One region of the Labrenzia sp. THAF35 genome, then DNA from elsewhere that is predicted to be linked to it. Evidence: riboswitches for the same ligand, from Rfam matches in the RefSeq annotation. Region 1 holds a riboswitch; each other region holds the start of a gene.
What was found. A riboswitch is a leader RNA that binds a small molecule or an ion and turns the genes downstream of it on or off. The one in region 1 is predicted to bind cobalamin.
Positions count from the first base shown of each region.

Region 1 (7,765 bases):
GGTTCTGGCGGCTGGTCGTAGTGAGGCTCTGTACCGGGATGCTGCGGCTGCAGCGTTGCTCTATCCGGTGAGTTCGTGTTTCGCGCTTGCTGTGCTTGCCGTTGGTCTTGCCTGTAAATTCCGCTCTGGATGAACTGCGTGGTCACGGCTGCTGATAGCGGACAGCAAAGGCGCGTGCGGGCAAGCGGATTTCTCCGCCGGTATCGAGTTGACCCTGGAGCTTTGCTTTCAGCTCATCACGTTTTTCCCGTGGCAGGTTCATGCAATAGCCGGGTGCGGGCCCGGCGCCGAGCGTGAAGGGATGCCAGAATTCCTCAAACGCCGGAAACACGGTGTCGACTTCAAGGGTGTGAACACTGGCACCCGGCAACCGGGCTTCAGTGCAAAGTTGGCGGAGCCCGTCCGGAGTGCAAAAGGGAAACCGAAGCGCCTCATCAAGTTCTTCGGCTGCGGGATCGATTGAAGCGGCTGCTTTCCAGAAGGCGTCAATGAAGCCCATGCCACCTCCCGGGTAGTCCCAGACATAGAAGGATATTTTTCCGCCAGGGCGGGTAATGCGACGCAACTCGGCAAGTGCCTGCAGCTTGTCCGGAACGAAGTTGAGCGCGAGCGCGGACGTTGATACGTCAACGGAGTTGTCGGGAAGCGGCAGGTCCTGTGCAGACCCGATTTCAAAGCGGGCTCTCTCGTCGGTGATTGCATCCCGCGCATGCATCACGAAACCTTCCGAAAGATCGAGACCGACAACCGATTTTGGCTTGGCCATATCGAGTATGGTTTCGGTCAAGGCTCCGGTGCCGCACCCTATGTCCGCCCAGTCTGCATCAGCAGGCGCGTTGAGCCAGGACACGAACTCTCTTGCGATCAATCGGCTCCATCTGCCCATGTAGTGATCGTAACTGCGACCTGCACTCCAGGAATCGTGTTTCGCATTGCCGGACATGTCCTTGGCCTCCCGCCCAGGATTGATATTCCAGATAAGAAAATAGTGCCTTTGAAAGTGAATTTGGACAACGGCAATCTATCTAGCGCCGGACCTAAACCGCGAGAAAACCGCTCAGATGGGGCAGGACATTCGAGAGCTGCAGCTCAGATCCTGATCGGCGGGCGAACCGGCGCACTTCGATCCGGCGATTGAAGGCCGCACCAGGTTCACCAAGCGGCAGCTGGGCTTCTGCAATCCAGGTGTCCACGTAGGGCCGCGCCTGCACTGCGCCCGTGCCAATATGCCGAATCCGGTCCCGGTAAAGTAAAAACTATTTTTAGTTGCCCTTGCTCGACAACAAACCACAAAAATTGCCCACGAACCGACAACGTCAAGAACAGTATGTTCGGAAGCTGCCCAGACGCGCGTCGATTTGGGGTGTTGGTTGAAAATCGCACCTTTCGGTACAGAAATCGGGCCACGTTGAGAGTGTGATCGATTCAAATCTTCCGTAGATGCCGGTCCGGCTTGGTAATTCTACGCGGACAGCGTTTCTCGTGAATTCAGTAGTGCCTAGGAAATTTTGACGAGCAATTTGGCCGGTGTGAAAGAAATAGATGCTCGTAGGTTCAATAGTTCCTGAATAGGGCCGTGTTTCCTCTTTCAGGTTCAGAATTTGTTGAGGCGGCTGCCGAAACACTGCTGGTATCGGGTCGCAGTTCGACCCGGGCAACGCAATGGACCGAAGGGGCTTGTTTCGTGCTCGAAACCGTTCGATCAAGAGGAAACGCGCTGTTCAAGCGCGTCTTTGTGCGGGCAACGCTTTATGGCGTGTTCGGATTGCTGGCTTTTTCGCTGGTTCTGATCGGCATCGATTATCTGACCCAGACGGACAAGATCGAGGAACGCCTTGCTCGGACTGCTCACGACAAGGCGCTGTTTGTCACCAATATTGCGGCGCGCGAAATCGCCAACAAGAACTATGGTGAAGTCGAGCGGCTTTTGAATGCGATTGCGGGCGACAAATACATTATCGCAGCCAAGGCCTATAGCCGCTTCGGTCAGGAGTTCGCCAGCGATTTTACCTCCGCAGAACCCTCCAGCGCCGTGCAGTTCAACGAAGGCGCCCTGAATGTCGCGCAGTCGGGCAAGGCTCAGTATTCGGAAACCGCCGATATGATCGAATACATCCTGCCGGTTTCCCGCAGCGGGGAAGTGGTGGGGTCCGTGCTGGTGCGTATTTCGAAGCACGAGCTTGCGGGCGTTCTGAGGGAAAAGATTGTTCAGGTGGTGTTGATCCTGGCGGTTCTTCTTCTTGCCTTCGTTCCGGTGATTGCTGCGCTGATGTACCGGGCAACGGCAGGTGTCAGCCGCGTGACGCAGGCAGCCAATGAGGCCGCTGCCGGTTACCTCGACTGCAATCTGGAAACTGATGCACCAGGCGAGGTGGGGGACCTGCAAACCGCGTTCCGCGGAATGATGGTCAAGCTGCGCGAGAATATTCTGCGGATCGAGGAACTCGCCTACACCGATCGCATTACCGGTTTGCCCAACAGGGCCAAGCTGGACAATGTCGCGATGACGCTGATCGATCTGCGCCCCAAGGAAACGGGCAGCGTTCTTTACATCGGACTGGACCGCTTCAAACTGATCAACGACATGCACGGACACGCCGTAGGCGACAAGCTGTTGCGGCTGGTCGGCAACCGGTTGGCTGTCCTGGTCGACGAGCTGGCCAAGCCACTGACGTCAAAACCCCCCTGCGTTGCCCGGTTTTCAGGCGACGAATTCGTCGTACTGTTACCCAGCGTCGATGATCTGCAGACGCTTGCCAAGTTGTCCAGAACGATGGTCGAGCGGCTGGGCGGGGCCTACAGAATTGGCCGGCTTTCCCTTTCTCTGACTGTCAGCGCGGGAATCGCGAGATACCCGGAGCACGGTACGACGGCCGAGGAAGTTCTGCGAAACGCCAACATGGCCATGTATGAAGCAAAGGGTGCCGGCAGGGCTCAGTCGATCGCCTACAACGATATCATTCGCGAACGGATGACCGAACGCGAACAGATCCGGCACAGGCTGCAAAGCGCACTGAGAGACCGCACGCTATCCGTTCACTACCAGCCGAAGGTCGACATTTCGTCCGGCAAGATTGTCGGTTCAGAAGCGCTGCTGCGCTGGAACGATGCCGAACTCGGGTCCGTACCGCCCTACAAGTTCATTCCCGTGGCAGAAGAATGCGGTCTGATCGTTCCGATCGGAGAATTCGTGCTGGCATCCGCGCTCTCCGACATGAAATCCCTGCACCGGCAGAACGTCGATGTATCTGTCGCCGTGAACGTTGCGCCGGCGCAGCTGCAGGCAAAGGGATTTACCGGCAGAATGCTCGGGATCATCGGCGAGAGCGGGTTCTCGACGGAGAAGCTGGAACTGGAAGTGACGGAATCGAGTCTTGTCGACTATTCGCAGAACCTTCTCGATCAGATCCTGCCGATCAAGAAAGAAGGCGTCAAATTTGCAATCGACGACTTCGGCACCGGCTATTCCTCGCTGCACAGTCTCGCAAGCATGCCGTTCGACACGCTGAAGATCGACCGGTCCTTCATCATGGACATTGCCAATTGCGAGGATCGCCGGACCATCGTTGAGCTGATCCTGATGCTGGCGAGGCAGCTCAATCTCAACACAGTTTCCGAAGGGGTCGAGACCCAGTTGCAGATGGATTACATCAATCTGTGGGGTGGGACTCTCGGCCAGGGCTACTTGTGGAGCCCGGCAGTGCCGTTCGGCGAGTTCTCGCGAATGGTCATGAAGCGGGAAGAAGAGGCGAATGCGGCCGAGCCCTGGAGGCAGGCAGCCTCCTGAACTCCGATGAGGGATGTCCTGATGGCTGTATGTGCCTAGTCGTGTACGTCGACCAGACCTTCAAACAGAGCGCTCTTTGATCCGTCGGACAGGCATTCCACGGTCAGCGCCTCCGTGAAGGCCTGCTGGTCAGAGGCTTCGACGGGGCTTTCTGCGAGTAGCGTCAGGATCTCGTTGCCGAGACGCAACAGCTCCGGACGGACATCCTTGATCAGGTCGGGTACGTTCTGCGGACGAGCTTCGCCGCTCTCCCAGCGTTCGATCCAGCAGGTTTGAATGTCCTTGGCCGCATCGATCTGCGCCTGGAAAAACAAGGTGACATTGTCAGCCGACAGGCCGTTTTCGACTGCCTTTTCGCGGGCAGCATCCAGCACCACCTTTTCCCTCGGCAGATCCTCGACAGGTTTGTCGTTATCCGCTTTCCAGGCTGCAACCGACTGCATGAACGACAGACGTTCGTTGATGGCGCCGAACAGCTTGTCAGGTGCCGCCCAGCCAGGAGTGACGGTGGCAGCAAGGAGGGATACCGCAAGAGCGGTCAGGGGAATCGATTTCAACATGGCCGAAGACTTTCACAGGTCACCGCCTGCGGCAAGTCTTTGGTTGTGGTCTACTTCTTTTCAACCGAGCGGCTGATCTCGGTGATCACGCCGAATGCGACGGCGGCCATGATCTTCAATAGTCCGCTGTCGAGCGCCTGTTCGCGTGTCAGATTGCCAAGGAAAAAACCCGGTCTTGGTTCAGTGACTGCACCAAGAGTAACGCCGGCCAGAAGTGCCAGCTGAATGCAGCCAAGGAAAAAGACGACACCAGCGATAAGCGTTCCCAATTTGGTAAAGGGCATTGCAAACTCTCATGATGTGCTTTGTATGCGAGTGAGGTTATCTTTCGTTAGGGTTTCTGCAAGTAAAAATCACAATTACCCTAAATACAGAAAAGTTTAATAAACAATGGTTTTGATTTTCATCTTTGATTTGGGTGCTTCAAATGTCATGTTTTTCAGGTGGCTGACGCAATTCCCTGAAGAAGTATTTTGAGATCTGAAGCTTGTTGGTAGTGCTAATTCGGCTGATTTCGGTGGTGGTCTTCAGACGGCAAAATTTCGGTGCAATGTCGCATTCAGACCGAATATGGCGAAAATTCGCTTGCAGAATATCGCCAATCCTTGCAAATCTAGACGATGCGATGGTTTCGCCCGAACAAGCGTAAGGGCGGATGAAATGGGAACACGGTGAGGCGTACCCAACAGGGACCAATACCGTGGCTGCCCCCGCAACTGTATGCGACGAGCAAAGCCCTTCAAGCCACTGGAGCGATCCGGGAAGGCGGGCAGCGCAGAGACTCGCGAGCCAGGAAACCTGCCATCCAGCGGTCCCATCGGGGCCGGTTCACACCATCTGCTCGCGCACGGAGGGTGCGCAAAGGAGAAATGACATGCATATCGAACCGGGCATCGTCGACGGTGCCAAAATCGTACTCAGCTACGGTACCGCGGCTGCTTCCTTCGGCCTTCTGGGCAAAATGGCTCTCGACACGATCCGCAAAAGCGGCGTTCTCAGCCTTGCCGTCCGCTCCGTCATCACGACGGTTGCCGTGTTCTGCTTCTTCGAAATCCTGCCGCATTACCCAGTTGGTGTTTCCGAAGTTCACTTTATCCTGGGCTCCACCCTGTTCCTGATGTTCGGCGCAGGTCCGGCAGCAATCGGCCTTGCTGCAGGCCTTCTGCTTCAGGGGACGCTGGTTGCTCCTTTCGACCTGCCGCAGTACGGCATCAACGTCACCACGCTGCTTGTGCCGCTGTGGGCTGTCAGCATGCTGGCAAACCGCATCATTCCGGAAAAGACAGCCTATGTTGACGTTTCCTACGTTCAGGCACTGGCTCTTTCCACCACGTTCCAGGCCGGTATCGTTGGCTGGGTTGCTTTCTGGGCATTCTACGGCCAGGGCTTCGGTGCCGAGAACATGGCTTCCGTCGGTTCCTTCGGCTTTGCCTACATGCTGGTGATCCTGGGCGAGCCGCTGGCCGACCTGGCTGTTCTGGCCGCTGCCAAGACATTGGCGCCGCTGACCCGGAACCTTGCTTTCGAAAATCGGCTGCACAACGCGGCTTAAGTCTTCGGGCTTTTACCGAAATCAAGTCACGAAGGGCGGCCCTGGGGCCGCCCTTTTTGTTTGTCGTTCCCACGCCTTGACAACGAACAATCAGAGCTTCGTTGCCTCGGTGGAGCGGATCTTCTTCCAGTTGGCTTCCGCCTTGGTGATCGTGCCGGACTGGTCTTTCTGGAACTCGCGGAAGATGGCCTCGTTCAGGAACAGGTAAAGCTTGCCGTCCACAACGGCCGCGAACTGCGGATCGCCGTCGAACTTCTTGCCGACTGAAACACCGAAGGTGCAGAAGCCGCCGTTTTGCGGCAGGTACTGATCCGGATGCGCGGTGAAGGCATCCATGGCTTCCTGGGATGCGAAGTAATAGGCAACACCGTCGTGGACGGCCGTATATTGCGCGGTTCCGTCAATGCGGTTGCCCAGGCTGACAAAGGCCACGGGATCGACACCATGAAGACCGAGCGGGCTGCCGGCGGCCGTCAGGCCACTGGAGGTGTTGTATTCGTCCGCGGCCATTGCCGGGGCAGAGAGAGCGGCAAGAGACAGCAGCGTTGCGGCAATGGCGGATTTCATTAAGGACATGTTCTACTCCTGAAAGGGTATGAAGGTTGAAGGCCGGATTTGCTCCGGTGCCTCTACCTTGCGTCCGAAGCTCAGGCGTCTCCATGTTCGCAAGTTCCCGAGGATTTGCAGATCGTCCGGATTGCAGTTCAAAAAAAGACACCGGCGTGAGGGCCGGTGTCATTGTGCGTGGACGGGGGCTGTCAAGCGGCCTGCGCAACCGTTTCCTGCGGTTTGGCAAGGCTGACCACTGTCAGGACGGCAATGGCGTTGACCAGGTAATAGGCGAAGTCGAGGCCGGTAAAGCCAAGTGCGAAGGGAGCTGCCAGGAACACGATGCCGACGGCAAAATCGACCGCCAGATGAACCGAATAGGGCAGAATGCGGATGATGCCGGTCTGGTGATCCGTCAGGATCGTCAGGGCCAGGGCCGCAAAGCCTGTCAGGAAGGATAGCCAGAAGGCGATCGGGTTGGATTGGCCGAGATCAAGGAATACGGGCAGGGCAATAAGGCCGATCGCGACGGGATAATCGAGATAGGCGTGCATGGTCTTGGTGACGAAGCGAACAGACATCTTTCAAGTGCTCCAGGTTGGTTTCCTGCGGGCGGATTGCCCACGAGCCCAAAGATGTTGGTCGACTTCAGTTCTATCCATGCACGAAAGTCCCTGAAAATTGACCGATCGTCCGGGAGCCTTGCGCTTTGCGGTGTTGAGGCAAAAATGCGGGAATGAGACTTCAACCGGAACCGGCCTTTCATGAAACATGACGCCCTGACCCAGATCCTGGATGCCTTGAAGCTACGGGGATCCGTCTATTTCCATACCTGTTTTTCGCCGCCCTGGGCCGTGCGGGTGCCGGCCTTCGGCAATGTCGCGCGGTTTCACATGGCAATGCGTGGTGGCTGCTGGCTCGCGGTAGACGGTGTTGACAAGCCGATCCGCCTTGCGACCGGTGACCTGGCCGTCATTCCGCACGGGGCCGCTCATATCCTGAGCGATGAACCGGGCCGTCCCGCCGCCGAAGTGGACGAGGTCGTGCGGCAATCCGGTTATACGGGGGAAGGTGCGCTCTATTACGGCGGTCCGGACGAGGAACTGGCCTGTAAACTGTTCTGTGGCCATTTCGAATTCGAGGAAGGCTCGGTCCATCCGCTGCTCGATGCCTTGCCATCGGTCATTCATCTGCCCAACACACAGACGATGAACGCCTTCTGGCTGGAAGCAGTGATGCGTTTTGTTGCCAGCGAGGTGCGCGCCGGGCAGCCGGGGTCCGAGGCGATCATCCACCGGTTGACGGAGATCATCTTCA
Region 1 is NZ_CP045380.1:3,560,341-3,568,105, forward strand. Features, by position in the region: gene FIU93_RS16265 (MFS transporter) at 1-133, shown strand, start outside; gene FIU93_RS16270 (class I SAM-dependent methyltransferase) at 143-943, opposite strand; gene FIU93_RS31440 (hypothetical protein) at 1,038-1,193, opposite strand; gene FIU93_RS16275 (EAL domain-containing protein) at 1,685-3,787, shown strand; gene aroQ (gamma subclass chorismate mutase AroQ) at 3,823-4,347, opposite strand; gene FIU93_RS16285 (hypothetical protein) at 4,398-4,631, opposite strand; cobalamin riboswitch at 4,957-5,168, shown strand; gene FIU93_RS16290 (energy-coupling factor ABC transporter permease) at 5,222-5,899, shown strand; gene FIU93_RS16295 (YHS domain-containing (seleno)protein) at 5,990-6,475, opposite strand; gene FIU93_RS16300 (hypothetical protein) at 6,658-7,029, opposite strand; gene FIU93_RS16305 (AraC family transcriptional regulator) at 7,213-7,765, shown strand, end outside.

Region 2 (7,765 bases), 1.1 Mb from region 1:
GTCCTTGAAGTTTCTCACCGGCACACTCGAGCTTCCGGTTGAAGCTGCTCTTGCAATGGCGACCAGTGATCCTGCGGACATTCTCGGGCGCCCGCTCGGTCGTTTCGAAGAAGGCTATCCGGCTGACTTCGTACAGCTTGGCAATGCCTATGAGGTCGAGGGCGTATGGATTGCGGGAGAGCAATTCTCAAATACGTAGCCCGGCATATACGCTGGTAGTCTACATACCGCGCCGAACTTGTGGGATTGGTGGCTGCGCGTTCGCCGGTTAGGTCTTGTCGACCTTTTTCAGCGTTGAGCGAACGTTTGGAAGTGTCAGCAGCGTATTCGGTATTTGCAGCAATTCCTTGAAGAAGCGGCTGACCAATGCTCCGCGGCTTGGCGTATAGGGCGATGAAATGAACGATTTCAGACCCCAGCCAATACCGCCAACATTTGGAAGGGCGCGGATAGCGGTTTCGTAACAGCGCCGAACCAGCGCGGAATCACTGTTCTTGAATGAATGCAGCAGGCCGCACCGCTCCATGTCACGCTTGAATTCCTTTGAGATGACCGAAGTTTCGCGTTTCGTGAAAGTCCAATTGATGTTGATGTTCTCGTCTTCCTTGGCAACCACCCGGTGGTACCAATGTGGCGGCAGATAGAGAAGATCGCCTTCCTCCAGATCGAATTTGTAGAACCGCTTGTTCCTCAGCAATCGCTCTTCGTCTTTCAGTAGAGAGAAGTTGGTGAACGGGTAGCACGGTAGCGGTGTTTCGGGCGAAACCAGTACCCATTCCTTACGGCCCTTCACCTGAACTGTGATGACATTCTCGGCGTTGGTATCGTAGTGGAACTCTGTCCGGTTGTTCCTGCTGTTGATCCAGAACCTCCAGGCAACGGAATCTTGCATTATCCGATCGGACGCGAGGATCTCCTTCAGGAAATCCGGCATCTCGATATCTTGTTCGAGTACGGGGGAGCGGCTGACGAAAAAGACACCTCTGTCGCGGACCTTTGGCAGTGTATGGAGTTCTGCTCGTAATCGGCCGGATTGCCACCTTTCCCGCGCGGGCCAGTTTTTCGCTAGTCCCTTTATCAGCAGGGGCTGTTCCTTGTCGCAGTAGGCTTCAAGAAATTCGGCATAACCTGGTGCTGCGGTTACGGTGGCAATGGTGTGTGTGTTGTCGCCGCTCATAAAAGGTACCACGCATTTGAAGATTTGCGGGTTCAGGGGTGCTGGATTTAGCTGCGATTTTCCATGATGCTCCCTTTGGAGAAATCACGATAGGAGCAACCTGGAGCTTTATCAAGAAGCGCTATTCAAAGACGCAGAGCCACTGGAGGCGCGATCTTCGTTAAAAACGTAGCCAGGAAATGTTGTTTAGGAAGATGATACGGAACGTTACTGCTGCGAAAGACGCGTTCGCATCAAATGGCTGTCGATTTTTGAGGCGGTGCAGATTGTTGCAAGATCAAACGTGAATAAGATCAATCCGGACACTGAACAGTGTTCCAGTCTTCAGAAACGCAGCATTCGGGAGGATTAGGAAGAGGTGGTGATGGCTCCCCAGGCCGGACTCGAACCAGCGACCCAGCGATTAACAGTCGCTTGCTCTACCAACTGAGCTACTGGGGATCACCACGCTCGGGGCCAGCGCGTTGCCGCCCCGTCGATGGAGATGCGTATATCAAAGGCTTGATCCGTTTGCCAAGCCCCCGAGGGCGTTTTTTTCATCAAGCCGTCATTTTTTTGATCTCGGTGTGGAAAACTCGATATATTTCAGATGGCTAGGCGTTCTGTCGAGCTTGGAAAACCCTACGTTTCGCGACGATTGGAACACCCCGGGCAGGCTAAATCCGCTGTGCCTTTTTCTGACTTTGTCGCAAGAAGGCGTCCTTGTTGACTGCCTGGCCGATTTTCAAGGTTAGTCGTCAGCGACTTTCTGCTGCTTGTGTCGGCCTCAAGATACGTTTAGGAAGAAACCGACGGTTCCGGAAAAGGCCTTGCCTGATCCGGATGAAACGGGAATCCGGTGCGGTCTTTTTCAAGTCCAGATCCGGAGCTGCCCCCGCAACTGTGAGCGGTGAGTGGCTGTACGAAAACCACTGGCGTCCTGATGGGGCCGGGAAGGGGTACAGACCGCGCTGAGCCGCAAGCCAGGAGACCGGCCGTCACATTGTCAACCCTATGGCGCTGTCGGGCGGACGGCTGGGAGAAGGAATGACGCATTCAAACGGCGAGAGGACGACGCTGGTCCTCGGCGGCGCCCGCTCCGGAAAAAGCCGGTTCGCGGAAAAGCTTGTCCATGAAACCGGTCTGCAAAAAATCTATATCGCGACTGGTGCTGCCCACGACGATGAAATGGCCAGCCGGATCGCCGCTCATAAAGATCAACGCGGCCCGTCCTGGCTCACCGTGGAAGAACAGCTCGAACTTGCAGCGGTGCTTGAAAACGAATGCAGGCAAGACCGGGTGGTTCTTGTTGACTGCCTGACCCTGTGGCTGTCGAACCTGCTGTTTGCAGACAAGGACATCCCCGCCGAAACGGCACGACTTTGCGCGGTTCTGAAGGAACTTCAGGGGCCGTGCGTTTTCGTTTCCAACGAAGTTGGTATGGGGATCGTGCCGGAGAACCGTCTGTCGAGGTCGTTCCGCGATGTGCAGGGACGACTGAACCAGGATATGGCGCATAGGTGCCAACAGGTCGTCTTCGTTGCTGCGGGCCTGCCGATACTTTTGAAACCCACATCACAACCGGATATCAAATTATGACCACTTCATCCCTGCAGCCGGGCGCAAAAATTCCGGCAACGATCGTCACTGGGTTTCTCGGAGCAGGCAAGACCACGCTGATCCGCAATTTGCTTACCAACGCCAATGGCAAACGCATTGCCCTTATTGTCAATGAGTTTGGGGACATGGGCTTCGACGGTTCCCTGGTGAATGGATGCGCTGATCCCGATTGCGCCGCGGAAGAGGTGGTTGAGCTTACCAATGGCTGCATATGTTGCACCGTTGCCGACGATTTCCTGCCAACCATGGAAATGCTGCTCGCGCGGGACAATCCGCCGGAGCATATTGTTATCGAAACCTCTGGCCTGGCTTTGCCGCAGCCGCTCGTTCGGGCCTTCTCCTGGCCGAGCGTCAAGCCGAAGGTAACGGTAGATGGTGTTGTCACGGTGCTGGATGCTGCTGCACTCGCCGAAGGCCGGATCGCACTTGATGAAGATGCACTTGCCGCGCAGCGTGCCGCCGACGAGGCGCTTGATCATGACAGTCCTGTTGAAGAACTCTTCCACGACCAATTGCGTTGCGCAGACCTCGTCGTTCTGAACAAGGCTGATCTCGTCTCCGAAGACGCTTTGAAGCATGTGCATGAGAAGATCGCCGCCGATGTTCGTCCGGCGGTTCACGTGGTGACATCCGAAAAAGGCACGCTTCCGATTGAAGTTCTGCTCGGCAGAGGCTCTGCTGCCGAGGACGATATGGCTGATCGGCACGAGCATCATCACCATCATGATGACCACGACCACGACCACGACCATGACCATGACCACGATGATGATGATCATGATCATCACCATGACGACCATCATCACGATCATCACCATCACGATGATTTTGAAAGTCACGTGCTGGCAGTCTCGTCTTTCGCCAGCCTGAAAGATGCAGAGGCAAAGGTTCTGGAAGCCATGGCGCAAAAAGGCGTCCTGCGCATCAAGGGGGCCGTAAAAATCGAGGGCAAGGCAGCACCTGCAATGGTTCAAGCTGTCGGACCGCGTGTCGAAACCTGGTTCGCCGCCGGCGCCGAGAGCAGTGGCAGACTGGTCGTGATCGGTTTGAAGGGCCTCGACCTGACTGCGGTTCGCGGCCTGCTGGGTGAATTGACGGCTGCTGCCTGACACGCTGGATAGAAGCTGGAAATAAAGACCAAGCATGCACATTCTCGCCAGCCAGACGCGCCGGATCGATGACGGTGGGGACGCGGTCGACCTCGGCCAGTCTCCAGCCGACATTCTGTTCCTGTCCGCTGCAGACACCGAACTGGGAAGCTTTGCCGCTGCGCAATCACGGCTTGGAACAGGCCGGGCAGGCCTGCGGCTCGCCAATCTCATGGCCTTGTCGCATCCCTATTCGGTGGATCTTTATGCCGAACAGACCGTCCGTGGGTCTCGGCTGATCGTTCTGCGAATTCTGGGTGGAGTGGAGTACTGGCGCTACGGCCTGGAAAGGTTTGAAGAAGAAGTCCGCGCGAATGGCATCGATCTGATTGTCATTCCGGGCGACGACAAGTGGGACGAAGAACTGACGTCTCGCTCCACCCGATCACCAGCTGAAGTGCATCGCTTCTGGCGATATTGTGTGGAAGGCGGCGCGGAGAATTACGCCAATGCCTTGAGATATGCAGCGCACCTGATCGGAAAGGGAGAAGAGCCCGCGCATCCGGTGCCTCTTCCTCGCGCGGGTATCTATCTTGCTGGCAAGGCCGCCCCGGATATAGCGCAACTGAAGGCCTCCTGGCGGGATCCTGAAAGACCTGTTGCAGCGATCACTTTCTACCGCGCTCTGGTGCAAGGTGCCCAAACCGCACCACTGGATGCGTTGATCGCTGCTCTCGACAAAGCCGGCGTAAATGCACTGCCGATCTATGTTTCCAGCCTGAAGGAAGCGGAATCCGTCGCCGTTCTGGAAAGCCTTTTCGATGAGGCACCGCCTGATGTCGTGTTGAACGGTACTGCCTTCGCCGTCTCGAAGGCCGGAGCAGCCCATCAGCCGACACCGCTCGATCGACCCGGCAAACCCGTGTTGCAGGTCGTCTTTTCGTCTTCGTCCAAAGAGGGCTGGGAAGACAGCGATCAGGGCTTGTCGATACGTGACCTCGCCATGCATGTCGTTTTGCCGGAGATTGACGGCCGGATCTTGACCCGTGCTGTCTCCTTCAAGGAAGAAGGGGTCTTCGATGAGGCCACCCAGTCGACGCCGGTTACCTTTACGCCTGTTCCGGATCGGATCATGTTTACCGCGGCGCTTGCGGCCGCCTGGGGGAAACTCGGCCGGAAACCGGCCGCAGCCAAGAAGTCGGCCCTTATCCTGGCAAACTATCCGAACCGGGACGGGCGTCTTGCCAACGGCGTAGGGCTCGACACGCCTGCGTCATGCGTTCATTTGCTCAAGGTCATGGCCGCCGCGGGCTATGACGCCGGCAAGGTTCCAGCAAGCTCCGCCGATCTGATGGAAATCCTGACTTCGGGCGTAACCAATGCCCTGGAGGGCCGATCAGCCAAGGAAGAATATCAGGCCTTGTCGCTTCAGGACTACGAGCGCTCCTTCGACCAGTTGCCCGACGTTGTTCGGTCAGCAGTTGTTGATCGTTGGGGAGCACCGTCGGACGATCCTCATGTAACGGATGGCCATTTCCGCCTGGCCCTGCACCGGTTCGGCAATCAGGTGGTCGGTATTCAGCCGGCGCGTGGCTACAACATCGATCCGAAGGAAACCTACCACGATCCGGCATTGGTGCCGCCGCACCACTATTTTGCCTTCTACATCTGGCTGCGGGAACAATTCGCCGTCGATGCCGTCATTCACCTCGGCAAACACGGCAATCTGGAATGGCTGCCCGGCAAGGCACTGGCCCTGGCTGAAAGCTGTTTTCCGGAAGCCGTTCTGGGGCCAATTCCGAACATCTACCCGTTCATCGTCAATGATCCAGGCGAGGGGGCGCAGGCCAAGCGACGGACTTCGGCCGTCATCGTCGATCACCTGACACCGCCTTTGGCCCGGGCGGAGAGCCATGGCGTCGCCGAAGAGCTGGAGACGCTGCTTGATGAGTATTATCTGGCGAGCGGCGTTGACCCGCGCCGCCTTAAGGCATTGACGCGGGACATCCTGGACACCGCTGCGCGGCATGGTCTGGACAAGGATATCGGTATTACCGAGACCATGGACGAGGAAACCCGCCTTGCGCGCCTCGACGCTCACTTGTGCGACCTGAAGGAACTGCAGATCAGGGACGGGCTGCATATTCTTGGCGAAAGTCCCGAAGGCGATCTTCTGATGGATCTGCTGGTTGCGTTGGCAAGGGTACCGCGAGGCAACAGGCCGGAACAGCGGAGCCTGCAAAGGGCTATCGCTTCGGACCTCGGTTTTGATGGATTTGATCCACTGGATTGCGATTTTTCTGCCCCCTGGCAGCAGGGTCGACCGGAGCTCCTTGCAATTGTTCTGGAGGCTCCCTGGAGATCGCAAGGCGATACGGTTGAACGTATCGAGCTTCTTGCCCGCGAAATCGTTGCGGGTAATCGCGGAGTGCCTGAGGCGTGGCAATCGACCCTTGCTGTTCTGGATGATCTAAACCAGGTTCTGCGACCGGCTGTAACCGGCTCCGGACACGCTGAAACAAGCGCAGTGCTGACGGCATTGGAAGGTGGGTTCGTTGCCCCCGGGCCGTCCGGCGCGCCTTCGCGTGGGCGTCCGGATGTGCTGCCCACTGGCCGGAACTTCTACTCCGTCGATGTACGTGCAGTGCCGACCGAAACCGCATGGCGGCTCGGCTGGCAATCCGCATCTCTCATTGCAGAACGGTACTTCCAGGAAGAAGGCGAATGGCCGAAATCGCTGGTCCTGACATGTTGGGGCACTGCCAACATGCGAACCGGAGGTGACGACATTGCCCAGGCGCTGGCGCTTATTGGGGCTCGTCCGGTGTGGGAGCAGGGTTCGGGCCGTGTCACCGGGTTCGAAATTCTGAAGCTTTCAGAACTTGGACGACCGCGTGTCGACGTTACCTTGCGGGTTTCCGGGTTTTTCCGCGATGCCTTCCCGCATCAAATGGATCTTTTTGACAGCGCCGCCCGTGCGGTCGGTGCGCTTGAAGAACCGGACGAAGCCAATCCGATTGCCGCACGAATGCGATCGGAAAGTGCACGGCTTCAGGCTGAAGGGCTGGACAAGAACGAAGCCGAACGCAGGGCCGGGTTCCGTGTCTTTGGCTCAAAACCGGGTGCCTATGGTGCTGGTCTGCAGGCGCTGATCGACGAGAAGCTTTGGGAGGAACGTTCGGATTTTGCCGATGCCTTTCTGACATGGGGTGGTTACGCCTACGGTGGCGGTGCGGAAGGCTCCGTCGCCAGGCACGATCTCGAAACGAGGCTGAAAACCGTGGACGCAGTCCTGCACAATCAGGACAACCGCGAACACGATCTTTTGGACAGTGACGACTATTATCAGTTCGAGGGCGGACTGGCAGCGACTGTCGAAGCACTGAAAGGCGAAGCACCGACGGTCTACCACAACGACCATTCGCGGCCTGAGCGTCCGGTGGTCCGCACCCTTTCGGAAGAGATCGGCCGCGTGGTGCGCGCTCGTGCGGCAAATCCGAAGTGGATCGCAGGTGTCATGCGGCATGGCTACAAGGGCGCGTTCGAGATGGTTGCGACGCTCGACTATCTGTTCGCATTTGCCGCAACCACCCGGGCCGTGGGAGATCACCATTTTGACCAGCTGTATGATGCCTACGTGGATAACCAACAGGTTCTGGATTTCCTCAAGGACGCCAACCCGGCGGGTCTCAACGAAATGCTGGACCGCTTTCATGAAGCAATTGAACGCGGCCTCTGGACGCCGCGGCGCAATTCGACCCATGCTGCGCTGAATGATTTGAAAACAAGACTGGAAGGGACGGACGCATCGTGACCGCCGACAAGGACAAGCCGGAACTGACCGAAGAAGAACTCAATGCCCGCCATGCCGAGAAGATGCGCAAGAAAAAGGCCGCACGTG
Region 2 is NZ_CP045380.1:4,614,130-4,621,894, reverse strand. Features, by position in the region: gene nagA (N-acetylglucosamine-6-phosphate deacetylase) at 1-199, shown strand, start outside; gene FIU93_RS21220 (cupin-like domain-containing protein) at 269-1,177, opposite strand; tRNA gene FIU93_RS21215 (tRNA-Asn) at 1,543-1,618, opposite strand; cobalamin riboswitch at 1,953-2,171, shown strand; gene cobU (bifunctional adenosylcobinamide kinase/adenosylcobinamide-phosphate guanylyltransferase) at 2,204-2,755, shown strand; gene cobW (cobalamin biosynthesis protein CobW) at 2,752-3,885, shown strand; gene cobN (cobaltochelatase subunit CobN) at 3,920-7,678, shown strand; gene cobO (cob(I)yrinic acid a,c-diamide adenosyltransferase) at 7,675-7,765, shown strand, end outside.
Region 2: linked by a shared signal. The riboswitch ahead of cobU (bifunctional adenosylcobinamide kinase/adenosylcobinamide-phosphate guanylyltransferase) and the one ahead of FIU93_RS16290 (energy-coupling factor ABC transporter permease) in region 1 are both predicted to bind cobalamin.

Region 3 (7,765 bases), on a different replicon from region 1:
GCGGTTAGCGGAACAAGGCAGATCGCTGCGCTGGCAAGGAGAGTTTTCATAGCTGCGCCTATTATATTTAGACTAGGCTAAATTTCTTAGGATGATCTAACGCATTGTCAAGTGACTAATTTCACGGCATACACAATCACCATGAAAACAAAGAGGATGTGTTCCGTTCATGACCGGTCCTTCACCCAAGGTGTCCGATAGAAGTGTCGATGAACAGGCCAGCGGGTTCGAGGCTGTGCGCACCGCGCACCAGAGTGAAATGGTCGAGGACTATGTGGAACTCATCGCGGAACTGATCCACCTGAACGGGTCTGCGCGTCCGGTAGAAATTGCCGAACGGCTTGGCGTTGCGCAGCCGACGGTATCGAAAAATCTTGCTAGGCTGAAGCGAGAAGGTCTTATCCTTAAGGAGCGCTACCGCGATATACGTTTGACTGAGGCGGGCCGCCAACTGGCGGAAGCCTGCCGCAAGAGGCACAGGATTGTCGTCGATTTCCTGGTTACACTAGGAATTTCCGCAGAAGTGGCCGAGCAAGACGCGGAGGGTATCGAGCATCATGTCAGCGAAGAGACGCTGAAAGTGTTTCAAGATTTCGTGAAAAGAAACGCGCCCGGCACCGACTGAGCACGGCTCGAGTTGGTGGTAACATTTCGTCAAATCAATCTTCTAAACCCAGCAAAGAGCATATTGAGTAGAATGGGACCAACCTGTGCACTCAACGCGAAGCCACAAAACTAATTGGAACCCCGCGGTGGGTCGTGCAGCGACTTACCCTTGATCGGCCAGAAACTCTAATCGCAAGTTGTACAGCTGACGACGCAAGATCAGCTCCAACGCAGAAGGCCAGCGCGAGCAATCGACGTTCGAATGAACCGGATTGAGACATCCAACAACAGGTTGACGGTTAACCCAGAAAGTCCGCTTGAACACATCTCCGGTTTGTTGGAGCGGGCGGCATTTTGACACCTGTGAAACACCTCGGACACCTTCTAGATGCATAGGATCAATCCTCGAAGTTCGATCAAAATACCGGCGATGAAGAACAAAGTACCTATTGAAAACAGCCCAAAGCCGATTCTAAAGAAGCTGACCGACTCCTGTGTTTCACATCCGATGATTTCGATCGGGTTGTATGTCTGTGCCGTGTCGCTGTTTTTCTTTATCTTTCCCGGTGCCGATATTTGGTCGAGCGGATTGTTTTATTCAGAAGTTTTCGGTTTCTGGGCGAAGAACATGGCGTTTCTCAGAGACGTAAGGTATCTCGGCATATTTCTAGTTCAGGTGGTTGCGACTACTTGTGTTGCTGTGTTCGTTCTGAAGTTGCTTATCCCCGATCGTCCACCGCTCATGCCACTCCGCCAACCCTTGTTTCTGCTGTCGACTCTGGTTCTTGGCCCCGGCGTGCTCGTAAATTTGATCTTGAAGGACAATTGGGGTCGCCCGAGACCGCAACATGTGGCTGAGTTCGGCGGAGACCTACCCTATCAAACTGTCTGGAAAGTCACTGACTATTGTGACCGAAACTGTTCTTTCGTCTCTGGAGAAGCGTCTTCCGCCATTTGGTTGACTTCAGTCGCCTTTCTAGTTCCCGCTACGTGGCGCAAAGCGACGCTGCTATTCGTGTTGCCGCTTTGCTTCATCCTGTCATTAAACCGAATCGCATTCGGCGGTCACTTCCTTTCTGACACATTAATTTCCTGGGGCGTAACGCTGCTGCTCAGTTTCGCAGTCTTTCATCTGCTCTTTCAAAGAACGCGGCCAATTGTGAGTGATCGTTCGTTGGACGAATGGATGACCGCTCTTGGAAGATTTATGCAACTGAGTTTTCAAAGACTAAGGCGACGGTAAGCAAAATTTTATTGAATTACCTTTCGTTTCCCAGAGTTTGATCTTATGGGCGCTGATTTCGTGCCGGAGGAGATTTGCAGCCAAAGACTTCCGATATCATGCACTGCGGCACACGACGCGTCAGAAATGTATTTTGAGTCTAGCTAACAAGCACTCAGTAAACGTGTTGCAGTACTGTTGGCGTTACCGGCGGCACGGATCCTAATGGTAACGCACACTTGCGGTGGCCTTAGTGCAATTAAAAGGATCGAAAAACCTCTAAGATAGACCTCTTTGTAGTTCAACATCAGATTGCTTGATTGAACGCTTCCTCATTGTAGTCATGTTGCAAAATTCGAGGCCTACGGGCGTCACGTAATAAGTTGTCGATTGCACTGCGTTCGGACTCAAATCTTTCGCGCATTTCTCTATCGAGCACGCGTCCTTCTGGAAGTCTGGCTCGCATTGGATCCAAAGGTTGGCCATTAGCTAGCATCTCGAAGTGAAGGTGAGGTCCTGTTGAAAGTCCAGTCGAGCCAACATAACCTATGATTTGTCCCTGTTTGACGCGAACACCTTCCTTTATGCCTTTGGCAAATCCGGTCTGATGATTGTAGGTGGTCGTGTACCCATTGGTGTGTCGAAGTTCAGTTCGCTTCCCATAGCCGGAACTCCAACCTGCCTTTATCACGGTACCATCTCCAGCAGCCATGATCGGTGTCCCGCGCGGAGCAGACCAGTCCACTCCCTTATGCATTCTTGAATATTTGTAGACGGGATGCCGACGCATGCCGAAGCCGGATCGGAACTTGCCACCATCAATCGGTTTCCTGAGCAGGAACTTTTTTGCGCTTTGGCCGAACGCATCATAAAAGTCAGTAGCTCCATCGTCAGGCGTCCGGAAACGGTAAAATTCCAGCGTTGTCTTGCCATTGCTCAGCGCAGCAAAGTGGATCTTAGATCCGAAGTTACGGTCATCTCTGGAGTATAGCAGCTCTATGGTAGCACCAGGCCTAATGGAGGCCTTGAAATCGATGCTAAAGGACAACATGCGAACAAGTTCATTTACAACGTTTTTTGGTATGTCTTGCTCAAGTGCAGTTTGATAAAGACTATCGTATAGCGCTGGCGTTGGCCCGCTGTGGGAGACACGATCCGCGTCAGCAAAGGCTGCTGCTGGAAAGGTGCTAGGCGGCCGGGCTTTGATGTAATCGCCGCCGTCTGATTGGGCAACGGTCGCTTCGTGTTTCGTATCGCTATACAGACTGATACGCACGGGCAGCTTTCGCTCCGGATCGTCCTGTGAGGGCGCGTACGCTATTCGGAGTCGTTGTCCGTCTTCAAGTTTGGAGATTCCATACAATCGCTGAAACGCAAGTGTGATCGATGCAGCTTCTACTTCTGGAACCTGCTGATTTAGGAGGGTCCCCGTAAGGTTTTGCCCCTGAGCCACTGGCACAATGCTTTCATCCATTCCGGCTAACCGAATATCGTCATCGCGTTTTGACACGAAAGAAACGTTTTCCGGCGTTATCCGAACCGCATAGCGCTCCAAATCTGGCTGAAGCGCCAAATTGAAGTCGAAACGCCCAGGATCAATCACTGCTTCATAATCCATGTTAGTTGCATCCACCGAACGGGTCCGGATAAATTTGCGAACTTTCAATTCAATTTCCGATTCTGACAACGTCTTGTCCAAATCGAAATCCGTGTTCGATGATGGAAATGGTGTAAGGCTTATACTGACATCATTGGCCAATTTCACACCGTACAGCGAGTCGGCAAGAAGAGAAGTTGCAACTCCCTCGGTTGCCCCTGTCGCTTCTTTCTCCGCACTCCTAGAAAATATGTTCAGCGTACTGAAGGCCGGAATTTGAGATGCAAGCGACGGGTCTTTCTTGGTAGCAAGCGTAGCGCTGATGAAAATATGTGGTTGAGCGCGAATGTTGTCTCTGTCGCCCTCACGGGAGACAATATTCACATCTATTAATTGCTTGCTGGAATATTCAGTCGCCGATCGCAGAAACCTGTCTTCTTTGCTGTAACCGTTGTTCGAGATCGACAACTCATTCAATAAAGCACTCGAGGATTTCGCCCTTTCAACTTCGTATTGGCCATCAAAGGCAGCGAATAGCGCGCCGCCCATCAAGAACAGGGATGTGACGCCAGTGAGTGCTGAACCAGCGAACCAGCGCAGTGAAACCCCTCGTCGGTCCGACATGCCATACACCCCTTCGTAACCAAGCAGCGGCGGTTCTTGACCGAGCTCGATTTTTGAGGACTGGGGGTTTTGGGTAGCGTCAAAGTGCATTGCTATCTTTCGGAAGTTAAGCAACCAATTTGTGGATCGAATTCGTTCGTGCAGCGCGGTGTCATTTGATTGCCATCACCATTCGAACATATCCCGTTTGTTGTTGGTTACATCCGCGAAGAGGCTACCTCTTCGTTCACCAAAGCTCGCAGTTCTGCCTCGCCAAACGAACTAAGGTGACGGCCGTTAACGAAAAACGTGGGTGTCTGGGTTACGTCTAAAACTTCGGCATCGGCGCGGTCCTGATTAATACTCGCTGCTATAATGCATTCTGGGATCTGAGTTCGCGTAGCTTTTGGGTCGTTGCCGGCCTCTTTAGCTACATTGGTCGGGGCACAGAACACTAGCCAGTAAGCGCGCGCAGGCCCGTCGCGGTCCAGCAGAATGGGCAAACCTATAGCCGTTACCTGTTGCCAGGAATTCACGAGATTGCGATTGGGCCATAAGAAGTTCCTGAGTCGGGTTTCCAAACTGGTGAGTTGTTTACACCCTCTAGCCACTTTAGGTTCAAGCGATTTCGCAATTGTCGGAATGAAATTGTTAAACACAGTACGATCTAACTCGCATGACGAATAATGTATTGCTTTGTACGTTTTCGCTATGCTGTGCCACCGCTCCTGTCAAAGGTGACCGAATGAACCGTATTATCGTTTGCAGTACATGCAAATGCGACCCTTCGCCAGATCTTGATGCATTGCGTCGATCGTTGAACGAATCAGGAATGGCGATTGAGGTTACACAGATTGAATGCATGGGGGCCTGTGAACAACCGATTGCGGTGGCGTTTCAGGGGGTTGGTAGAGCGGCATACCTTTTTTCAGGCCTCATCTTTCCAGACGACATTGCTGACATCATCTCGACGGCCCGAAATTTTCTGGCAACGGACAAAGGCTGGATCGAAGACGCCCGACCATGTGGACGTCTCCGTTTCTGCCTCAGAGCGCGCATTCCGGCGCTATAAGCCTATTCCACGTTCACAGTCACCGTAGCCTTAAGCGGTTCCGTCTCGACAGCGAGCATGCGGTGATCGTTGGAATTGAGCGTAACCTCAACCGTCGCATCACCTTTTGGAAGAGTCGGCAGGTGGAGCCATGCACTGTAGTGCCGCGCGACCTTCACGCCATTTACATATACGTGGGCATGGCCCTCGCCCAACACATGATCCGAGCCTGCCCGCTCCGGAGCAAAGCTGAAATTTTCCGTCATGATATGAAGATTGTAGCCGCTAACCGGATCCTTCGAGACACTGATTTTCAAGGACGGTGCATCGGGACCGCCAGGTACAGAGGTAGTCCTGTTGTGGTTGTGGCCAGCGGTTTGGCCGGAATGATTAGTTTTGAGCTCCACTGATGCGGTCTGCATCTGGTGATCGCTGGCTGATGAGTGGTCATGACCGTCAAGAGCGACACCATTGCTTGCGGCAACAACAAAGCCGATGCCTCCGCCAAAGACCAGCCCGATGGCGAAGAGTGCGAGAGAGCGTTCCATGGGGTTTCAGGTTTCCTTAAAAAGAAACCGGGCAAAACGAGATGTTTCGCCCGGTCGGTTATGATTTAGATTCCGGATCAGGCCGCCTGCGTTGCGCCGACCCTCGCCCCCTCGCGCTGCCAGAAAAAACCTGCAAAACAACCAAGCAGAAGCCAGGCTGCCATTCCGACGCCAAAGGCACGGCTGGCAAACATTGCCCCGATCTCGGTCGGAACTGGGCCGGTGAAGGTGTCCGGCTCTGGCGCGCCGATCACGTGTGGTGCCAGCAGCAGCATTGCTGCTGCGCCCCAAGCCATCCAATTGCGGCCGAATGCGATCAGCCACAATCCGGCGCCTGCGGTAAGGACGGTCGCCCACCACCAGATCTGCCGGGCAAAAACATCCGCCGCCGCGACGCCGGGCACTTCGGGAGCTAGGCTGAATCCGGGCGCGAAGTGGAACGCGACGAACCCTGCAACACCCCAAAGCAGGCCGTTGCGACCCGTTATAACCGCACCGCGCATTTCGGCAATTGCCATGCCGGCGAGCAGAATGAAGGCATAACCGGTATAGGTGAGCATCGTGAAGATGACGCTCAGGCCATCGCGCAAAGGATCGATCCCGCCCAGCTCTTGTTGAGCGCTGACTGCCTCGGTTCCGAAATGGACCAATTCCCCCGATTCATAAAGCTCCGCATGGAGAAGGACTGGCTGAACAAAAATAAGCTGTAGCAGGGCCGCGATAAGCCCCGCCGCAGCACCAGCGAACAAGCCGCTGACCAAGAGGCGAGTCAGCATTTTAGTGACACGGGAATCCGGTCGCGTGGCGCACATCGTGTGCTGCGTCGTGCAAAGCGCTCGCCTGCACGTGACCCGTGATCGAAATAATCGCGACACCCAGTACCGCAGCAAAAGCAAGCGATACGATTTTCGTCGCGGAAACGGTGGTTTTTGCAGATTGTGTCGTCATTTTATCCTCTTTGCTGTCACACCCGACAGAAGGGTTTTCAGTGAATGTCTGGCAGGTCTCCTGGCTCGCGGGTCGTGGCGCTTTGCCGGGCCTTCCCCACAACATTCGTTGCAAGTGGCATGTCCGGTCAGCACTCTCCGCATACAGTCGCGGGGGCGGCTTCGGCTCCTGACGCCCTGCATGGGTCCGCCATATCCGAATTCCCTGTTCGTTTCCCAGCACTTTGTGCCGAATGGAAAACCAAACAGGTTTTATTATGGCGCATTTTTTTTGATCGCGAAAGCACAAATCCGACACGTAATTGATGCGTTCGCGATGACATTCAATGCCTGGGAACTTGCACACTGTCGGTGCCGAAGCTCGATTTCAAGCCGGTCGACAGGCGACGGGGAATAATGATGGATCAGACTGTTTTCTCTGTCGGGATATCGAAAAATTCCTGCCGTCCCTGGTCCTTGAAAAGCAACCGCCGGGCCATCTTTCACTCCATACTATGACTGCCGATGACCCATGTCTGTGTCCGAAAACGTCCGATTGCGTACAGGGGCAAAACACCCTGTCCACAAATTACCTTGACATCATTCTGGACAGCTAACTAATTTGAACAGCCTTTTCGGACAGGAATGACGCTATGTCACGCACCTTTGCCTATACCCGCGTGTCAACGACCGGACAGACGACGCAAAACCAGTTAGAAGAAATCCGGGCGGCGGGGTTCCAGGTCGACGACCGCCGGATTGTGACCGAGACTATTTCCGGCAGTGTGCCGATAACGCAGCGTCCGGAATTCGCTCGGCTGGTGGACCGTTTAGAGCCGGGCGACATTCTCATCGTGACGAAACTCGATCGCCTCGGCCGGGATGCGATAGACGTCAGTTCAACAGTAAAGGCATTGGCCGACGAAGGAGTACGGGTATACTGTCTTGCACTTGGCGGTGTCGACCTGGCGAGTTCCGCCGGCACGATGTCCATGAACGTGCTCAATGCCGTTGCCCAGTTCGAGCGGGATTTGCTCATCGAGCGAACGCAGTCAGGCCTAAGACGTGCCAAGTCCGAAGGGAAAGTTCTGGGTCGGCGGCCAAGCCTGACAGACAGCCAAAAGCAAGAGGTGCGGGTTGCGCTGAGTTCCGGCAAAAGCATTTCCGCCATAGCCCGTGCATTTGGTACCAGCCGTCAAACAATCATGCGGG
Region 3 is NZ_CP045382.1:114,138-121,902, forward strand. Features, by position in the region: gene FIU93_RS30735 (cytochrome c peroxidase) at 1-50, opposite strand, end outside; gene mntR (manganese-binding transcriptional regulator MntR) at 170-625, shown strand; gene FIU93_RS30745 (phosphatase PAP2 family protein) at 995-1,849, shown strand; gene FIU93_RS30750 (M23 family metallopeptidase) at 2,136-4,139, opposite strand; gene FIU93_RS30755 (DUF1636 family protein) at 4,774-5,100, shown strand; gene FIU93_RS30760 (hypothetical protein) at 5,103-5,627, opposite strand; gene FIU93_RS30765 (CbtA family protein) at 5,705-6,403, opposite strand; gene FIU93_RS30770 (CbtB domain-containing protein) at 6,405-6,575, opposite strand; cobalamin riboswitch at 6,608-6,835, opposite strand; gene FIU93_RS30775 (recombinase family protein) at 7,207-7,765, shown strand, end outside.
Region 3: linked by a shared signal. The riboswitch ahead of FIU93_RS30770 (CbtB domain-containing protein) and the one ahead of FIU93_RS16290 (energy-coupling factor ABC transporter permease) in region 1 are both predicted to bind cobalamin.

Region 4 (7,765 bases), 190 kb from region 1:
TTTCGGTCGCCAGGACACCGGCCTGCCGCCTGCCGTCCTGCAGGCTCTTCTCGTGGTCGCGGGTCTAGCATGCTGCGTCGCCATGTCGATGCCACAGGTTCACATCGTCGCCTATTGCGTCGATCTGGGTTATGGCGTTGCCCCCGGAGCGGACATGATCGCACTGATGACCGGTGCCGGTGTCATCAGCCGGTTGGCATCCGGATATATTGCCGACAAGATCGGCGGTGTCATGACCCTGCTGATCGGTTCCGTGCTGCAATGTGCGGCGCTGTTCCTGTTCATTCCCTTCAACGGCCTGGCTTCGCTCTACCTCGTGTCCCTCATCTTCGGTCTGTCGCAGGGCGGCATCGTGCCCAGCTATGCCGTGATCGTGCGAGAATACCTGCCGGCCCGCGAAGCTGGACAGCGTGTCGGCCTGGTGATCATGGCGACAATTCTCGGCATGGCCCTCGGGGGCTGGCTGTCCGGCTGGATCTATGACCTCACAGGCTCCTACCAGGCCGCGTTCCTGAACGGTATCGCCTGGAACTTCCTTAACATGGCAGTGATGATCTTCATCTTCATGCGCGGCAAGATGAGGCCGACGGGCGCAGCCGCTTGAGGCCGAGGTTCCGATGAACGGCCAGCGGACGCCAGTTACTTCAGGACGCTGAAGTTGCTGGTGATCAACCAGATCTGCGACAGCAGGACAACGCTGACGAGACCGATGTGATAAGCGGACTTGCGGATCCTCGTCGCGGCCAGCACCAGCACGATCATCACGATCTGACGCACCAGATACGCGGTTCCAAGATCGTTGAAATAATCGATCCCCTTCAGCCGTGAGTCCACGATGTCGAGCACGAACATCAGGGCAAGCAAGCCGTAGATCCAGGTCTGCCTGGCGTGAAAATAATCCTTGTAGCTGGCGTATTCGCCCATCTTGTCCGGATAAAGCACGGCGGTAATAAAAAAATAGAGTGCGGCAAAGGCGATGACGAACAGATAGCTTTCGAACGTCCAGACCTGAATGCGGCCAAGTGCGAATTCGAACCACCAGAAGTGAACGACGGACAAAAGCATGAACAACGACCACCCAAGGTGCACGCTGTAGATCTCTTCGCGTTGGGGATGCTGAACATACCGCGCAAGGCCATTGAGCAGCCGCGCAACACCCAACCCGATCACCATGCCGATAATGATCCGGATGTGGGTGAATTCCGCAAGATTGGTGGGAAGTTTGTCCATGTGGGTCCGTTTTGGTCTCGATAAAGCAACACTATACGAATGCTGCCTGATGGAAACCGTCGAGATCTGCCACAACGAACCTTGAGCCTCGCTCTGACCAGCGGCCGTTCAACCAGGACCGGCTGAACGGCCGAAAGCGGTCCGTGCGAGGGTCTAGTGTGCCTGACCCGTGCGGGAGCGCAGGAGGAGCACGAAGAAAATGCCGCCAATCAACCCGGTGACAATGCCGATAGGCATATCCTCGGGGGACAGGAGCGTTCGTGCGATGATGTCCGCCCAGATCAGAAAGATTGCGCCAAGCATCATCGATGCCGGCAGAACCCGGCTATAATTGCCCCCTACTAGGAAGCGGGCAATATGCGGCACCATCAGCCCGACAAAGCCGATGATGCCTGAAAAGGCTACCATCACACCGGTGATCAGAGCACCCAGCACAAATACCGTGAGACGGAAACGGGCAACCGGAATGCCGAGCGTCGACGCGGTTTCATCGCCGATGGTCATCGCATTGAGATCGGCAGACCGCAGCAGAAAATACGGCGCCACCAGCAGCAGAATGCCAAGCGGAAACGGCAGCTGAGCCCATTGGGCAAGACCGAGACCGCCCAACATCCAGAAGACAACCGTATGCGTTGCCCTCGGATCTCCCAGAAAAATCAGGATATTGGCGATCGCCATGATGATGAAGGACACGGCCACACCGGCCAGCACCAGCCGGTCGGCACTGGTTGCAGATGCAAACCGCGTCACCCCGAGCACCAGAAAAGTTGCCGCCAATGCTCCGGCGAATGCCATCAGCGGAACGGTCATCAGCCCCAGGAAAAGACCAGTATGCAACAGCGCAAGAATGGCGCCAGCCGCTGCACCGGACGAAATGCCGAGCAGATGCGGATCGGCCAGGGGATTGCGCGTGACAGATTGCAGGGCGGCCCCGACAACGGCCAGACCGGCACCGACAAACCCGGCCAGCAGCGCCCGCGGAAACCGGATTTCCCAGACGATAGCCTCCCGGCCCTTGGACCAGTCCACGTCGAAATAGCCGGGCACCACGCCGTTGACGAGGACCTTGAAGACAGTGCTGCCCGGGATCGGCACCGCACCTGCACCGATGGCGGCTACAATGGAAATAGCCAACACCAGCACGCCGGCCAGAAGCAATACCCCATTCCCCCGCAACCGGCGCAGGCCAGCGCTTTTGGCCGTGAGCAGGCTCATGCCGGTCTATCGTTTCTGCCTGCAACGGCAGTTCGAAGCATCTTCTGCAAGGCTCACTCTCCCCAGAACGCTTCGGTGAGCTTTCCGATGGCCTTGAGGTTCCGCGGCCCCGGGGTTGCCTCGACATAGTCCAGCACGACAAAACGGTCGTTCTTGACGGCTGCAATATTGGCCAGGGCGGGATTGTGTTTCATGAAGTCGCGTTTCTGGTCAGCCGTCACTTCGCCGTAGTTGACGATCACGACCATGTCCGGGTCTTTTTCCACCACGGTTTCCCAGTCGACGGTCGCCCAGCTCTTTTCAAAATCGTCCATCACGTTGACGCCGCCGGCTGCCTCGATAAGCGCTGTCGGCATGGCATATCGTCCGGCGGTGAAGGGCTTGTCCTCGCCGCTGTCGTAAACAAAGACCCGCAGCGGCTCTTCACCAGCAGGCACCGTTGCCGCGATCCGGTCCAGCTCCAGCTTGTAGGCCGCAACAAGATCGTGCGCGGTGTCTTCAACACCGAAGATCTTTCCGAGGTTGAGGAGGTCGTTATAGAGATCCTGCAGAGACGCCTTCGGCTTGTCGCCGATATGAATGCAGGATTCGGTCAGCTCGTAGACCTTGATGCCGAACGGCTCCAGCGTTTCAGGCGTCACTTCACCACCCACCTTCATGCCGTAGTTCCAGCCGGCGAAGAAGAAATCGGCGTCGGCCCCGATCAGCACTTCCTTGCTCGGATATTTCGACGCGAGTTCGGGAAGTTCGGCAACGCCCTCACGCATTTCCGCGTCCAGCGTCTTCCAGCCTGAAATGCCGGTATATCCAACCATGCGGTCGCGCAGGCCAAGTACCAGCATCATCTCGGTCAGGTTGACGTCATTCGAAACGGCTGCTTTGGGCGGCGTGTCGAAGGTCACCGTGCGGTTGCAGCTTTCCACCGTCGTTTGCGCAATTGCCGGTACAGACAGAAAGGTGAGCGCGAGGCCCAGGGCAATTTTTTTCATATTAAGTCTCCAGAAATTCAAAGATGGAAGGTCAGGTAGCGCTCGCGGCTGGCAGACAGTTGCTCCAGACGGACCTGTACCGAATAGGCTTGCTCAATGTTGCCGGGGGTCAGCACCGTCTCCGGCATTCCCTGGGCAACCAGTCGGCCCTCATGCAACAGCAAGACCTTGTCGCAGACACGGCTTGCCAGGTTGAGGTCGTGCAGGCTGGTGACAATGGTAATGTCCAGATCGGCAATCAGCTCGACGATCTCGAGCTGATGACGGATGTCCAGATGGTTCGTCGGCTCATCCAGCACCAGAAGCCTTGGTTCTTGCGCCAGCGCCCGGGCCACCATCACCCGTTGCCTTTCCCCCCCGGACAATGTGCCGAAGGCTCTTTTTGCATAGGACAGCAGATCCATTTTCCCGAGACAGTCATCGACGATCTCGGCGTCCCGCTTGCCTGCGCCGGCAATACCGGTTGCATGGGGACGCCGACCGAGTGTGACGATCTCGCGCACGGACAAGGCAAAGTCGGTCGGCTGCTCCTGAAGCACGGCGGCGATCGTTTTGGCGGCCTCCCTGGCACTGATGTGCCAGAGATCCGTGCCATCCAGAAGGATTTCGCCCGTTTTCGGTTTCAGGAAGCGATAGAGCAGCCGCAACAGGGTGGATTTGCCGGCACCATTGGCGCCGGCAATTCCAAGAACCTCACCGGCAGGCAGACCGAAGCTGAGCGGATGCAGAATGGTTTTGCCCTGCCCCGTCTTCCAGCTGACCTCCCGGACAAACAGATCGATCCCCGTCATGAGAACGCCGTCCCGTCAGCTTCCGAAACGATCATCGCTGCCGGAAGCCGGCCTTGCGATGCGCTCCAGCGCTTGCCGTGGCTTTCCTCGGTCACCTCGCATCCATTTTCAATCTGGCGATACCGATTGGCGTAGTCGACCAGGTCGTCGATGTCCGTATCGTCCTCAATGTCCCCAAAGAGGTAGATCGCCTTGTCGGTGGCCTTGAATGCCAGCGTGCAAGGTCTCGAACAGCTCTCCATGTCGGCTGTTCCACTGATTTCGAATTCGTCTCCAACGACAGGCACTGCCTGTGCCATTGCACTCTTCAGCTTGCAGATCAGCCCATATCCGGGATGGCAAGTCTGCCCATTGTGACGACAGGTCGTGCAGACAAATATCTTGTGCGGATCATTGCTCATGACGCGCCTCCACGGCTTCTGCCAGTGAACCGACAGGAGGCTGCGGAAAAGCAAAGGCATTGCTTTCCTCGTTGCACAGGGCACGGCCGGATCGGGTACGTTTGGCACAATCATCATGTAATGTTATTACATTACCCATGTTCTTGCTGACAACAGATTTTTGAAGCCCATCGGGAACCATCGCGCGTGCTGCGCGCGTCGCCAGCGGATCAGCCTCGGTCAGGAGGTTGGCAAGTCTTGAGAATTCAGCAGAAAATTTCCGGTTCATATCGCCCTCCGCGATTTCGCGGGGCAGTCAGGAACCGAATGTGCAACTTTGCCGGCAGGTGCCGATTGGCCATGTCACTCACTCCTCCGGGGCACCCCGCCCGGGTTAAGGTTTAAGGTGAAATGGCAGGTCTCCTGACTTGCGGGTCATTGCTTGCCTGATCCTTCCCGGGGTCTCCCCAGTGGCGCTTTCAGGTTTGCTCACCGCTCACAGTTGCGGGGGCAGTCACGGATTTGCAGCCTTTCGGGCTCGTCGCACCGTGTTCCCTTTTAATCCCGGTCCGGAGTTCGGAGTCGGGAACCATCTCTTCCTAAGTGCGCGAACGCCTGAAAAATGTCAAAGACTTTTGCGGGTCGCCGCTCTTGTCCGAAAGCACGACAGGATGGCCAGGAGGCGGAAACACCCTGCCGCCTCGGCAGTATTGACCCTTGCCTTCAAGGCTCAAAAATCTTACCTCCGATCCATGAAACAGGATGCCCTTCCCCCGCGCGCCGCAGCGCGCCCCCTCACCCTTGAGACCCACGGCATTACCCGCCAGGACGATTTCGCCTGGCTGAGGGCGGACAACTGGCAGGAGGTCATGAAAGACCCGTCCGTGCTGGATGCCGACATCCGCAGCTATCTGGAAGCGGAGAATGCCTATCACGAAGCGCAGATGGCGCCGACGAAGGCTCTGCAGGAGAAGCTTTTTGCGGAAATGCGCGGCCGCATCAAGGAAGACGACAGCTCGGTTCCTGCTCCCGACGGCCCCTTCGCTTACGGCCTCAAGTATGAAACCGGCGGCCAGCAACCGGTTTTCTTTCGCACCCCGCGTGACGGCGGCGCGGAAACGGTTCTTCTCCATGGCGACAAGGAAGCCGAAGGAACGACATATTTCCGGATCGGCGGCGTCAGCCAGTCGACGGATCACAAGCTCATCGCCTGGGCCTATGACGACAAGGGCTCGGAATATTATTCACTGAAGCTGCGCGACGCCCAGTCTGCCAAGGATTTCGACTACGCCATCGAGGATACGGGCGGCGGCGGCGTCTTCTCGGAAGACAGCCGCTATGTCTTCTACGTTCGCCTCGACGCCAACCACCGGCCCTCGAAACTCTTCCGTCACGAAGTCGGTTCCGATCCGGCGAGCGACGTTCTCGTCTACGAGGAAAAGGATGCCGGCTTCTTCATGGGCGTCGGCAAGACCCAGTCGGGCGACACGATCGTCATCGACATTCATGATCACGAGACCTCCGAAGTCTGGATGATCCCGGCCACCGACCCGACCGCCGAACCGGTGCTTGTCGCAGAGCGCGAGACCGGTATCGAGTATTCCATCGACGATCACGGCGACACACTCTACATCCTGACCAACGCAGGCGGCGCCGAGGACTTCAAGATCGTCACTGCGCCTAAAGGCAATCCCGGCCGCGAAAACTGGTCCGATCTTGTGCCTCACAAGGCAGGATGCCTGATCCTGTCGCATTGCGTCTACAAGTCCTTCATGACGCGGCTGGAGCGCGAAGACGGATTGCCGCGCATCGTGATCCGCCGGCTTGCAGACAACATCGAGCACTCCATCGCCTTCGACGAGGAAGCCTATTCGCTCGGCCTTGGCGGCGGCTACGAGTTCGACACGAGCACGATCCGCTTCACCTATTCCTCGATGACAACGCCATCGCAGACCTTCGACTACAATGTCGAGACCCGCGAGCGTGTTCTGCGCAAGGAACAGGAAGTGCCTTCCGGCCATGATGCGGACGATTATGTCACCCGCCGGTTGATGGCTCCCGCAGCCGACAGCGAAACCGTGCCGGTGTCTGTGCTCTACCGCAAGGACACCAGGCTCGACGGCTCCGCACCTCTGCTGCTTTACGGCTATGGTTCCTACGGCATCACCATTCCGGCGAGCTTCAACACCAACTGCCTGTCGCTGGTCGACCGGGGGTTCGTCTACGCCATCGCCCATATTCGCGGCGGCAAGGACAAGGGCTTCCACTGGTACAAGGATGGGCGGCGCGAGAACAAGAAGAATACCTTCAGCGACTTCATAGCCGCAGCAGACCATCTTGTTGCGGAAAACTTCACATCGCACGACCGTATCGTCGCTCAGGGCGGCTCGGCCGGCGGCATGCTGATGGGGGCGATTGCCAATCTGGCACCGGAAAAATTCGGCGGCATCATTGCCGAAGTTCCGTTTGTCGACGTTCTGTCGACCATGCTGGACGACACGCTGCCGCTCACGCCGCCGGAATGGCCGGAATGGGGCAACCCCATCACGGACAAGGCAGCCTACGATTACATCGCGTCCTACTCGCCCTATGACAACGTCGAGGCAAAGGCCTATCCGGCCATCCTGGCGGTAGGCGGATTGACCGATCCGCGCGTGACCTACTGGGAGCCGGCCAAATGGGTTGCCAAGCTGCGGGCAACCGGCACAGGTGACAAGCTGCTGATGCTGAAAACCAACATGGAAGCCGGTCATGGCGGCGCTTCCGGCCGTTTCGACCGGCTGAAGGAAGTCGCCGAAACCCAGGCCTTTGCCCTTTTGGTGACCGACAAGGCCTGACACTTCGTCAGACCCGAGGATTTTCCGGGCGTGCGGAGCAGTTCGCACGCCCGGGAACCTAAATTCCTTTCACACGCCCTTGCGGGTACCACCCGAGCGAACGTGACTTGATTTTGACCAAGTCTTCGGCTCATGTGAGAGTTGTTGCAAATCAATCAATTGAACGGTCCTGGACCGTACCGATGCTGTTCACTGGAGCCCGTGATGACCTGCTACCGCACACTTCCGCACCGCCTTGCTGATGGGCTGAAAAAGGGGTTGCGCCTGGTTCCGGTCATGGCCGCCACGCTGAGCCTTGCCGCATGCCAGTCCTATGACACGAC
Region 4 is NZ_CP045380.1:3,749,425-3,757,189, reverse strand. Features, by position in the region: gene FIU93_RS17195 (MFS transporter) at 1-604, shown strand, start outside; gene FIU93_RS17190 (hypothetical protein) at 640-1,230, opposite strand; gene FIU93_RS17185 (iron ABC transporter permease) at 1,384-2,445, opposite strand; gene FIU93_RS17180 (ABC transporter substrate-binding protein) at 2,499-3,434, opposite strand; gene FIU93_RS17175 (ABC transporter ATP-binding protein) at 3,452-4,225, opposite strand; gene FIU93_RS17170 (DUF1636 family protein) at 4,222-4,626, opposite strand; gene FIU93_RS17165 (hypothetical protein) at 4,616-4,894, opposite strand; cobalamin riboswitch at 5,001-5,214, opposite strand; gene FIU93_RS17160 (S9 family peptidase) at 5,358-7,442, shown strand; gene FIU93_RS17155 (hypothetical protein) at 7,647-7,765, shown strand, end outside.
Region 4: linked by a shared signal. The riboswitch ahead of FIU93_RS17165 (hypothetical protein) and the one ahead of FIU93_RS16290 (energy-coupling factor ABC transporter permease) in region 1 are both predicted to bind cobalamin.